DNA from 3 places in the Phenylobacterium sp. LH3H17 genome. Region 3 is predicted to be linked to each of the others. Evidence: predicted binding sites of a transcription regulator. Region 3 holds the regulator's gene; each other region holds the start of a gene.
The links. Region 3 encodes LexA, which represses DNA repair genes until DNA is damaged. Its sites were predicted from a motif close to ATGTTCNCNANNTGTTCT; they were not measured.
Positions count from the first base shown of each region.

Region 1 (3,272 bases), 290 kb from region 3:
GTCGGGGCCCGGCACGATATCCAGCAGGGCGTCCAGGGTGACGGCAGGATCGTCCACATAGGCCAGGCAGGCGTCGACGATCTCGCCCAGGTTGTGGGGAGGGATATTGGTGGCCATGCCGACGGCGATGCCGCCCGCGCCGTTGACCAGCAGGTTGGGGATGCGCGACGGAAGGACCACGGGCTCGCTTTCCGAGCCGTCGTAGTTGTCCTTGAAGTCGACCGTGTCCTTGTCGAGGTCGGCCACGATCATCATCGCGGCCTTGGTCATGCGGCTTTCAGTGTAACGCATGGCCGCCGGCGGATCGTTGTCCACCGAGCCGAAGTTGCCCTGGCCGTCGATCAGCAGCAGTCCCATGGAGAACGGCTGGGCCATCCGCACCATGGTGAAGTAGATCGAGGCGTCGCCGTGCGGATGGTACTTACCCATCACGTCCCCGACCACGCGCGCGGACTTCACATAGGCCCGGTCGGGCGTATGTCCCTGCTCGTTCATCGAGAACAGGATGCGGCGGTGCACGGGCTTGAGGCCGTCGCGCGCGTCCGGCAGGGCGCGGCTGACGATCACGCTCATGGCGTAGTCGAGATATGAGCGCTTCAGCTCATCTTCGATGGCGATAGGGGCGATGCCCCCGCGCCGCCCGTCATCCGGCGGGGTATGGGTTTCGTCGGTCAAGGAGAGGATTTAGCCGGTTAGAATCGGACACAAAACAGAGTTCAGTAGTTATCATCCGCAGGCCGCGAAGGCCAACTTCCGTCACCACCCGAACCCAGGTCGAACGCCCCATGAGATATGCCCTCGCCGCCACGATTGCCACCCTTTTCGCAACTGCGGCATGGGCGGCCGACGAACCGGCCAACCTGCGGATCGAATTGAGGAATTCCAGCGGCGCCTCGGTCGGGACGGCGAGCCTGGCCCAGGCTCCGAACGGCGTCCTGGCGCGGATTGAGCTCAAGGGCGTCGCCCCCGGCTGGCACGGCCTGCATTTTCACGAGAAGGGCGATTGCTCGAAGGCAGACTTCACCTCGGCGGGCGGTCACGTGCACGGCAAGGCGACCATGGTCCACGGCCTGCTGAACCCCGACGCCAACGAGGCCGGGGATCTGCCCAACATCTTCGTCGCCCCCGACGGCAGCGGCCAGGCGGAGGTGTTCTCGACCTATGTGTCCCTGGGGTCGACGGCGGCTCGGGAAGCCCTGGCCGACAAGGATGGCTCGGCCCTGGTGATCCACGCCAATCCCGACGATCACAAGGCCCAGCCTATCGGCGGAGCCGGCGCGCGCATCGCCTGCGGGGTCATCCCGGCGGGGTGATGGGCAAGGGGGCCGGACGGGGTCGGCCAAACGAAATGGCCGGTCCCCCAAAGGAAACCGGCCACGTCCTGTCCCGAGGGGTGGTCCCCCTAGAACGGAATTTCGTCGTCCAGGTCGGCCGAGAAGTCCTCGCGGGGACCGGAGGCCGGGCGGCGCTGGCCGCCGCCGCCGAACCCGCCACCGCCACTGCTCGCTCCGCCATAGTCGCCGCCGGAGCTCGCGCCCTCGCTGTCGCCGCGGCCGTCGAGCATGGTCAGTTCCCCGCGGAACTTCTGCAGCACGATCTCGGTGGAGAATTTCTCCACGCCCGACTGATCGGTCCACTTGCGGGTCTGGATCGAGCCCTCGATGTAGACCTTGGAGCCCTTACGCAGGTACTGTTCGGCGACCTTGACTAGGTTGTCGTTGAAGATCACCACCCGGTGCCACTCGGTCTTTTCCTTGCGCTCGCCCGAAGACTTGTCGCGCCAGGTTTCCGAAGTGGCGACGCGCAGATTGGCGACGCGGTCCCCCGAGGTGAGGCTGCGGATCTCGGGGTCGGCGCCCAGATTGCCGACGAGAATGACCTTGTTGACGCTGCCCGCCATGTGAGTGTCCCTTGCTTTCCGTGCTTGCGCGCTCGCGCTCGGCCCGGACGCTAGCGGAGGGTGCTCAGCGGATCAAGTTAATGTTCCGCCTTTGTTCTCACCTTGCGCAGCTTCGTCCACAGGTGTCTGCTGCGCCGGAACGCCGCGCCTACTGGCCAGGGGGCCGCTGGGGCATGGCGCCCGGGATGGCCAGGCGGCCGTCGCCCGTGCGCACCAGAGCCAGATAGCGATGCGATTCCATCGTCGGCGCCGTGAATATCCCGTTCCGCTCGACGAAGATGAAATTGCCCTTGAAGGCGCCGGCGACCTCGCGGTTCGAGCCGCCCATGCGCAGGAACTTCAGCCGCATGGTCTCCAACGCCGCGGCGCAGTGTTCCAGGTCGGCCACGCCGGTGGCCAGCTTGTTGTACTTGAGCTTGCCGTCCTTCCCCTGCCCCACATGCCAGCAGATGCCTTCGCCACCAGGCGGCAGGGTCTTCTTGGCGCAGGCGGCGAGGGCTAGGACGGAGAGGCCGGCGATCAGGGCGGTGCGAAGCATGGTCAAGCCTATAGCGGCGATTGCGGCGACCCGAAGGCGTCAGCCCACGGGGGAGATCGAACAGTTCTCGGCCTGGCTGGCCAAGGGCCGGAAGCTGCGGTTGTCGCCCGACACCTCCACCCTTCCCGGGACCAGGCGCAGGGTCTGCTGCATCCAGCGTCCATAGGTGGCGCCGCCCGAACGCTCGCAGCGTCCGGCGAACAGGATCTGCACGCATGCGTTCAGGCTCATGTCGGCCGGCTGCTTGCGCCAGCCGCCGTCGGCATAGCGCCAGCACGCGCCGGCCGGAACGGACGCGGCCGGCGTCGCGGCGGGCGCGGGCGCGGCGGGGGTCGCGGTCGGCGCCTCGGCCGGCGCATCCTCCACGGGAGGCAGCGGGGTCAGCATGGTTCCGGCCTGGTCGGCGGCGGCCAGGTTTCCGGCCTCGTCGACACCCACGTCCAGGGCGCCGGTGGCCACGCCGTTGCGCTTGGCGCAGTCGGCCAGGGTCACTTCGCCTACATATTGTCCGGCGACGTAGCAGCGCAGGGGTCGGGCGGGATCGAGGCGTCCGTCGTCGGCTGCGCCGGTCTCCACCACCAGGCCGCCCTGCGAGGCTGGCGGCGGCGGGACATTCTCGCCCTTGCCGCCGGAGATCAGGGCCGCGGCGATGCCGATGCCGGCCACGAGGGCGAGCGCGCCGCCCGCCACGACGAGTCGACTCCGCCGGTCGTTCAGGAAATCCATGAACCTTCGCTAGACCGCGCCCGCGAAGGATTCAAGGCGTCTAACCACCGCCAAGGCGGTTCAGGGCGGCCTGGTAGTTGGCGATCTGGTTGGTCAGATAGGTCGGGA
Region 1 covers NZ_CP101283.1:2,438,100-2,441,371, forward strand. Annotated here, with positions in the region: gene gyrA (DNA gyrase subunit A) at 1-675, opposite strand, end outside; gene M9M90_RS12130 (superoxide dismutase family protein) at 786-1,313, shown strand; gene ssb (single-stranded DNA-binding protein) at 1,403-1,900, opposite strand; gene M9M90_RS12140 (hypothetical protein) at 2,049-2,438, opposite strand; gene M9M90_RS12145 (hypothetical protein) at 2,478-3,164, opposite strand; gene M9M90_RS12150 (hypothetical protein) at 3,205-3,272, opposite strand, start outside.
Region 1: ssb (single-stranded DNA-binding protein) is a predicted target of LexA. The motif match lies at 1,981-1,998, and genes of this name have one in related genera.

Region 2 (3,272 bases), 820 kb from region 3:
GTCCTGCAGCCGCTCGCCACCAACGAGGCCGACACCATCTGGGGCGGCGCGGGCGACGACATGATCACGGCCGGTGACGGCGACGACCAGATCCACGACGGCGCGGACAACGATAAGGTCTTCGCCGGCGCGGGTGACGACACGATACATGTCGAAGGCGGCAGCGACGAACTCGACGGCGGCGCCGGGGTCGACACCGTGGTCCTCTCGGGGGCTTTCGCCGACTATTCGGTCATCGCCGGCGGCGACGGCTGGCGGGTGACCGACCTGCGCGCGGGCTCGCCCGACGGCGTGACCCAGATCGCCAACATCGAGATGCTGGCGTTCAGCGACAAGACCGTGGCGCCCGGCACGAGCGGCACGACCAACATCGCGCCCGTGGTCACTGGCCCGGTGACCGCCTCGGCCGCCGAAGACGGCGCGAGCGTGACCCTCTCGGCGCTCGCCCAGGCGACCGACGCGGACGTCGGGACGACGCTCAGCGTGACCGGCCTGCCGGCGCAGCTGCCTGCGGGCGTCAGCTTCGACGCCCAGACCGCCGCCTTCGTGCTCGACCCCGCCAACGCAGCCTTCCAGGCCCTGGCGGCAGGCCTGCAGACGACGCTGACGATCGACTACGGCGTCACCGACGGTCTGGCCGTGACGCCGGCCCAGGCCGTGTTCACGGTCACGGGCGTCGATGACGCGCCGACCCTGGCCGCGCCCCTGGCCGACACGACGGCGACGGCGGGCTCCGCCCTGTCGTACCAGGTGGCCGCCGGGACCTTCGCGGACGTGGACGGCGACGTCCTGGCCCTGAAGGCGACGCTGGCCGACGGATCGGCGCTGCCGGCCTGGCTGGCGTTCAATCCCGCGACTGGCGCTTTCGCGGGCACGCCCTCGACCGCGAGAACCCTGGACATCCGGGTGAGCGCGAACGACCCCGGCGGCCTCTCGGTCTCGGACGTTTTCACGCTGACAGTGGCCCCCGAGCCGCTGGCGAACTTGATCCTCACCGGGACGTCGGGTGGTGACTCCCTCGCGGGCGGCGCTGGCGACGACCAGCTTTCCGGCCTCGCTGGCGCCGACACCCTCGCCGGTTTGGCCGGGGACGACGTCCTGGACGGCGGCGCCGGTGCGGACCGCCTTGACGGTGGCGCCGGCTCCGACACGGCCTCCTATGCCAGCGCGACGGCGGCGGTGAAGGTCGGCCTTGCGCTCTCCAAGGCTCAGGACACCGGCGGCGCGGGCAAGGACACGCTCGTCAACCTCGAGAACCTGCAAGGTTCGTCCTATGGCGACACCCTGACCGGCAATGCGGCCGCCAACGGCCTCAGCGGCGGTGGCGGCGGTGACGTCCTGACCGGCGGCGGCGGCGGCGACGGCCTCTGGGGCGGGGCGGGCGGTGACCGGTTTGTGTTCCAGGGTCTGACCGACTCCGCGGTGAGTGCGCGCGATACGGTCTATGACTTCAGCCATGCCGATGGTGACCGCATCGACCTGTCCGGCATCGACGCGATCGTGAACGGGAAGAACGACGCCTTTACCCTGGTGAGCGGCTTCACCCACAAGGCCGGCGAACTCGTCTCCCTCTACTCTGTGGACCACTATGTCGTGCAGGGCGACGTGAACGGCGACGGGATCGCGGACTTTGCGATCAACGTCTTCGCTGACGCGCCGCTGGTCTCCGGCGACTTTCTGCTGTGAGCCTGCCGGGGCCGGCCCCGAGAGGGGTCGGCCTGCCCGGCTCAGCCTTGGCGGCGCGCTTGGGTCGGCTTTCCGAACGCGGGTCCTGGGAGCGCGGCGCAACATGTAAATTCCCTCCTAACCTCGCTGCGTCAAAACCGGTCGCACCCGCGCCGCCACGCAAAAAAGAACATCTTGCGAACAGAGAACAAACGGGGCACACCTTGTTGCGACGACGGGTTGCGAATTGTTGGGCCGGTCGGGTTGGGTTGACGGAATCATGAAACAAGGAGCGTCCAAGGTGACTGGGCAATCGGCGTTGAAACTCGTGGGCAGAGACGAAGGCGATAAGGCGCGCGCGCTGGAAGCGGCGTTGGCGCAGATCGACCGGGCCTTCGGTAAGGGCTCGGTGATGAAGCTTGGCTCCAAGAGCCAGATCGAGGTCGAGGCGGTGTCCACCGGCTCCCTCGGGCTCGACATCGCGCTGGGCATCGGCGGCCTGCCCAAGGGCCGGGTGGTCGAGATCTACGGCCCGGAAAGCTCCGGCAAGACCACTCTGGCCCTGCACGTGGTGGCCGAGGTCCAGAAGAACGGCGGCACCGCGGCCTTCGTGGACGCCGAGCATGCGCTCGACCCCGCCTATGCCCGCAAGCTGGGCGTCAACCTGGACGACCTGCTGGTCTCCCAGCCCGACACCGGCGAGCAGGCGCTCGAGATCACCGACACCCTGGTGCGCTCCGGCGCCGTCGACATCATCGTCATCGACTCGGTCGCGGCCCTGACGCCGCGGGCGGAAATCGAAGGCGAGATGGGCGACAGCCTGCCCGGCCTGCAGGCCCGGCTGATGAGCCAGGCCCTGCGCAAGCTCACCGCCTCGATCTCCAAGGCCGGCACCCTGGTGATCTTCATCAACCAGATCCGCATGAAGATCGGCGTCATGTACGGCTCGCCGGAGACGACCACCGGCGGCAACGCGCTGAAGTTCTACGCCTCGGTGCGCCTGGACATCCGCCGCACCGGCTCGGTCAAGGTGCGCGACGAGATCGTCGGCAACAATGTCCGCGTCAAGGTGGTGAAGAATAAGGTGGCCCCGCCGTTCCGCGAGGTCGAGTTCGACATCATGTACGGCGAGGGCATCTCCAAGCTGGGCGAGATCATCGACCTGGGCGTCAAGGCCAACGTCATCGAGAAGTCCGGCTCCTGGTTCTCCTGGAACAGCCAGCGCATCGGCCAGGGCCGCGATAACGCCCGGGAGTTCCTCAAGAACAACCCCGACATCGCCGCCCAGATCGAGAAGCAGGTCCGCGGCGCCAAGGAAGTCATCGAGGAAGAGCTGCTGGTCGGCCCGACCGGCGACGAAGACGGCGCCGACGAGGAATAGGGATCGGACGGCCGCCTGGGCTCCGTGAGCCTGGGTCCGCCAACCCGACGCCCGAGCTCGCCGAGAGCCCGGCCCCGCGCGGCCGTTCATGGGAGGACGTTCAGGCGAGTTTCGCCTGGGCGTCCTTTTCCTTTGCGGCGCAGCGAAGTTTGCGTAAACGGTCGCCGGTTCCATCTAGGGGCGGGGAACGACCCCCGTCCCCCTACGACTTGATCAAGTGTCTAAA
Region 2 covers NZ_CP101283.1:1,321,849-1,325,120, forward strand. Annotated here, with positions in the region: gene M9M90_RS06390 (choice-of-anchor L domain-containing protein) at 1-1,686, shown strand, start outside; gene recA (recombinase RecA) at 1,967-3,046, shown strand.
Region 2: recA (recombinase RecA) is a predicted target of LexA. The motif match lies at 1,853-1,870, and genes of this name have one in related genera.

Region 3 (3,272 bases):
CGCCCTGGTGGCCCTGGCCGAGGCTTGGCCGCGGGTTCCCAAGGAAATCAACACCCCCTGGCCGATCCGCCTCGTCCAGGGGATCGGGGTCTGGACGGCGGCCAGCCTGGGGGCGAGCTTCGTGGCCGGCCTGGCCACCGGCCCCTTCGCCATGCAGCACTTCAACCGGGTCGCCACCTTCGGCCTCGTCGCCAACCTGCTGGTGGCGCCGATCTCGTCATTCCTGATGATGCCGGCCTTGGCCATTGGCGCGGTCCTGGCGCCGCTGGGCCTGGGCGCGCTCCCCCTGGCCGCAGCGGACGTGGCCATCGACACCATGAACCGGATCGCGGCGACCGCGGCGGGTCTGCCCGGGGCCCAGCTCACCGTCGCCAGCGCGCCGGGTTGGACCCTGGCGGCCGCCTTCCTGGGCATACTGTGGCTGTGTCTATGCAAGGGGCCGCTACGTTGGCTGGGCCTGCCATTTGCCCTGGCGGTGGCGATCTATCCCCGGCCGCCGGCGCCGGACGCCTGGATCGCCGCCGACGGCTCGACCGTGGCCGTGCGGGCCGGCGACGATGCGGTGTTGTTCCGTCCTGACGCCAAGCTGTTCGCCGCCGAACTCTGGGCGCGGCGCCGCGGCCTGTCGGTCCCGGAAGAGGGCCTGACGATCCGCGACGCCAGCTATGACTGCGACCGCTGGTCCTGCGCGCCGCGCCCTGGTGTCGAGACGCCAAGGGTGGCGGCGATCATGACCCGACGGGCGTCGACAATCGAGCGCAAGCTGCCGTTGTTCTGCGATTGGGCCGAGGTGGTGGTGGTGCGCGGCGAGGCCGCGCCATGCCCAGGCGCCCTGACGCTCACCGCAGCCGATTTCGCGCGCGGCGGCTCGGCCGAGCTCTATCGGGAGCCGGGCGGCTGGCGGATCGTCTGGGCGCAGGACCTGCGCGGCCAGCGCCCCTGGACGGTCAGTGGTAGCGGCGGATGAGGCCGACCAGACGGCCCTGGACCTGGATCTGGTCTGGACCGAAGATCCGGGTCTCATAGGCAGGGTTGGAGGCCTCCAGGGCGATGGAGGCGCCCTTGCGGCGCAGTCGCTTCAAGGTGGCTTCCTCGCCCATGACCAAGGCTACGACGATATCGCCGGAATTGGCCGCGTCGGTCTTGCGGATCACCACATAGTCGCCGTCGAGGATGCCGGCGTTGATCATCGAGTCGCCCTGGACCTCGAGGACGAAGTGCTCGCCCGCGCCCAGCATGACTTCGGGAACGGGAAGGCGGTCGCGTTCCTGCTGGATCGCCTCGATGGGCGTGCCGGCCGCGATCTTGCCCAGGACCGGCAGGTCGCGGGTGTCGTTGGCCACCATCGGCGCGGCCTGACCGGCCTCCACCAGCTGCGGCTTGAAGGGGGAGCGGCCCTTGGGCGGGGCCGTGGTGGTCGCCTGCTGCGGCAACTTCACCACCTCCAGCGCCCGGGCCCGATGGGGCAGGCGGCGCAGGAAGCCGCGCTCCTCGAGCGCGGTGATCAGCCGATGGATGCCGGACTTGGACGCCAGATCGAGCGCCTCCTTCATCTCGTCGAAGGAAGGCGAAACTCCGCTTTCCTTGATCCGCTCATGGATGAACATGAGCAGTTCGTGCTGTTTACGGGTGAGCATGGCAGTCGAGCCCTTGGAGAACAAAGCGCAAACGTTGGTAATGTTCTCTAGGTGTTCCTGGTTAATGTCAAGTTACCGGCTTCGCCGTTGAAATTTCAGGCCTTTCCGAGAACCCGTCAGGACGCAATCCGCGGCAGGCGACTCAGGGGCCGGCTCGCGGGGTAGACGGCCAGGAATCGCTCGGCCACGAAGTGGAGAACCACGTCGGGGCGCTCGCGCTCGATGAAGTCGGCGAGCACGTCGCCCTCGTGCCAGACATAGACCGAGCGAGAGAAGTGCTCGGCCAGGAAGTCGATACTGAGGGTGGCGGTGGAGTCGCGGAACACCACGGCGGTCGGCAGGCTCTTGTCGTCCTGTTCCTTGATGATCAGCTCGCGGCCGTCGAAGATTTCAGCGTAGTCGTGGGGGACCTCGACCGTGCGCGCCTTGACCTCATCGTCGCGGACCGAGAGCGCGATGGTCAGCTCCAGCATGGTCCCGCGCGCCCGGCCGAGCTTGGCCTCGGCCTCGAACTCGTCCTTCTGGGCCTCGTCGATCTGGACATAGACGTCACCCTCCATGCCCGCGATCCAGGAGCGCATCTCGCCATAGGTCTTGGGGGGATGGGTGGCGATGCCGGCCTCGCGCACGGCCTCGATGGCGATACGGTAAAGGTGGTAGGCGCCCAGCCAGTTCACATGGGTGTCACCGCGGAAATAGAGCAGACCGAAGCGCTTCAGGCGGTCGAAGGCCTCAGCCACGTAGCGCACGTCCTTGGGCGCCATGGCGGTCATGAGGATGGCCGGGCGATGGCGCGAGAGCGTCAGCCGGTCCAGGCCGAGCGGCAGATATTCGCGATAGGCGACGCTCTTTTCCGGGCTGATGAACATCAGATAGGGCGCCGACCCGATCAGCCTCTGGCGCTCGGCCAGAATGGCGGCGACGCGGTCGCGTTCAGAGCGGGCCCAGCGCTTCAGGCCGAACTGCCAACTGAGAAAGTCGTGGGTGTCGTTGACCAGGAAGACCCAGCCGCCCTGCGCGATCAGGGCCTTGCCCACCTGCCGGGCCTTGGCCGCGCCGACGCGGCGGCGCGCGCCGATCAAGCGAGCAGGGCCTTTGTGGCTGCGGCGACGTCGGCCTGCCGCATCAGGCTCTCGCCCACCAGCATGGCTCGAGCGCCGGCTCGCTCCAGCCGCGCGGCGTCGGCTGGCGTGAAGAGGCCGCTCTCGGTGACCAGCAGGGCGCCGGCAGGCGCACCGGCGGCCAGCCGTTCGGTGATGGCCAGGTCGACGGTGAAGGTGCGCAGGTCGCGGTTATTGACCCCCACCAGGTCGGCGCCCAGCTTTCCCGCCCGGGCCATCTCGGCCTCGTCGTGCACCTCGACCAGGGCGTCCATGCCCAGCCGCGCGGCTTCCGAGATAAGGTCGGCGGCCATCGCATCGTCGACCATGGCCAGGATCACCAGGATGGCGTCGGCGCCCAGGCCGCGGGACTCCGCAACCTGCCAGGGATCGACCAGGAACTCCTTGCGCAGGGCGGGCAGGGCCACGGCGTCGCGGGCGGCGGTCAGAAAACTGTCGGCGCCCTGAAAGCTCGGGGTGTCGGTGAGAACCGACAGGCACGCCGCGCCGCCGGCCTCATAGGCCTGGGCCAGGG
Region 3 covers NZ_CP101283.1:2,145,846-2,149,117, forward strand. Annotated here, with positions in the region: gene M9M90_RS10590 (ComEC/Rec2 family competence protein) at 1-967, shown strand, start outside; gene lexA (transcriptional repressor LexA) at 948-1,637, opposite strand; gene M9M90_RS10600 (hypothetical protein) at 1,754-2,719, opposite strand; gene trpC (indole-3-glycerol phosphate synthase TrpC) at 2,716-3,272, opposite strand, start outside.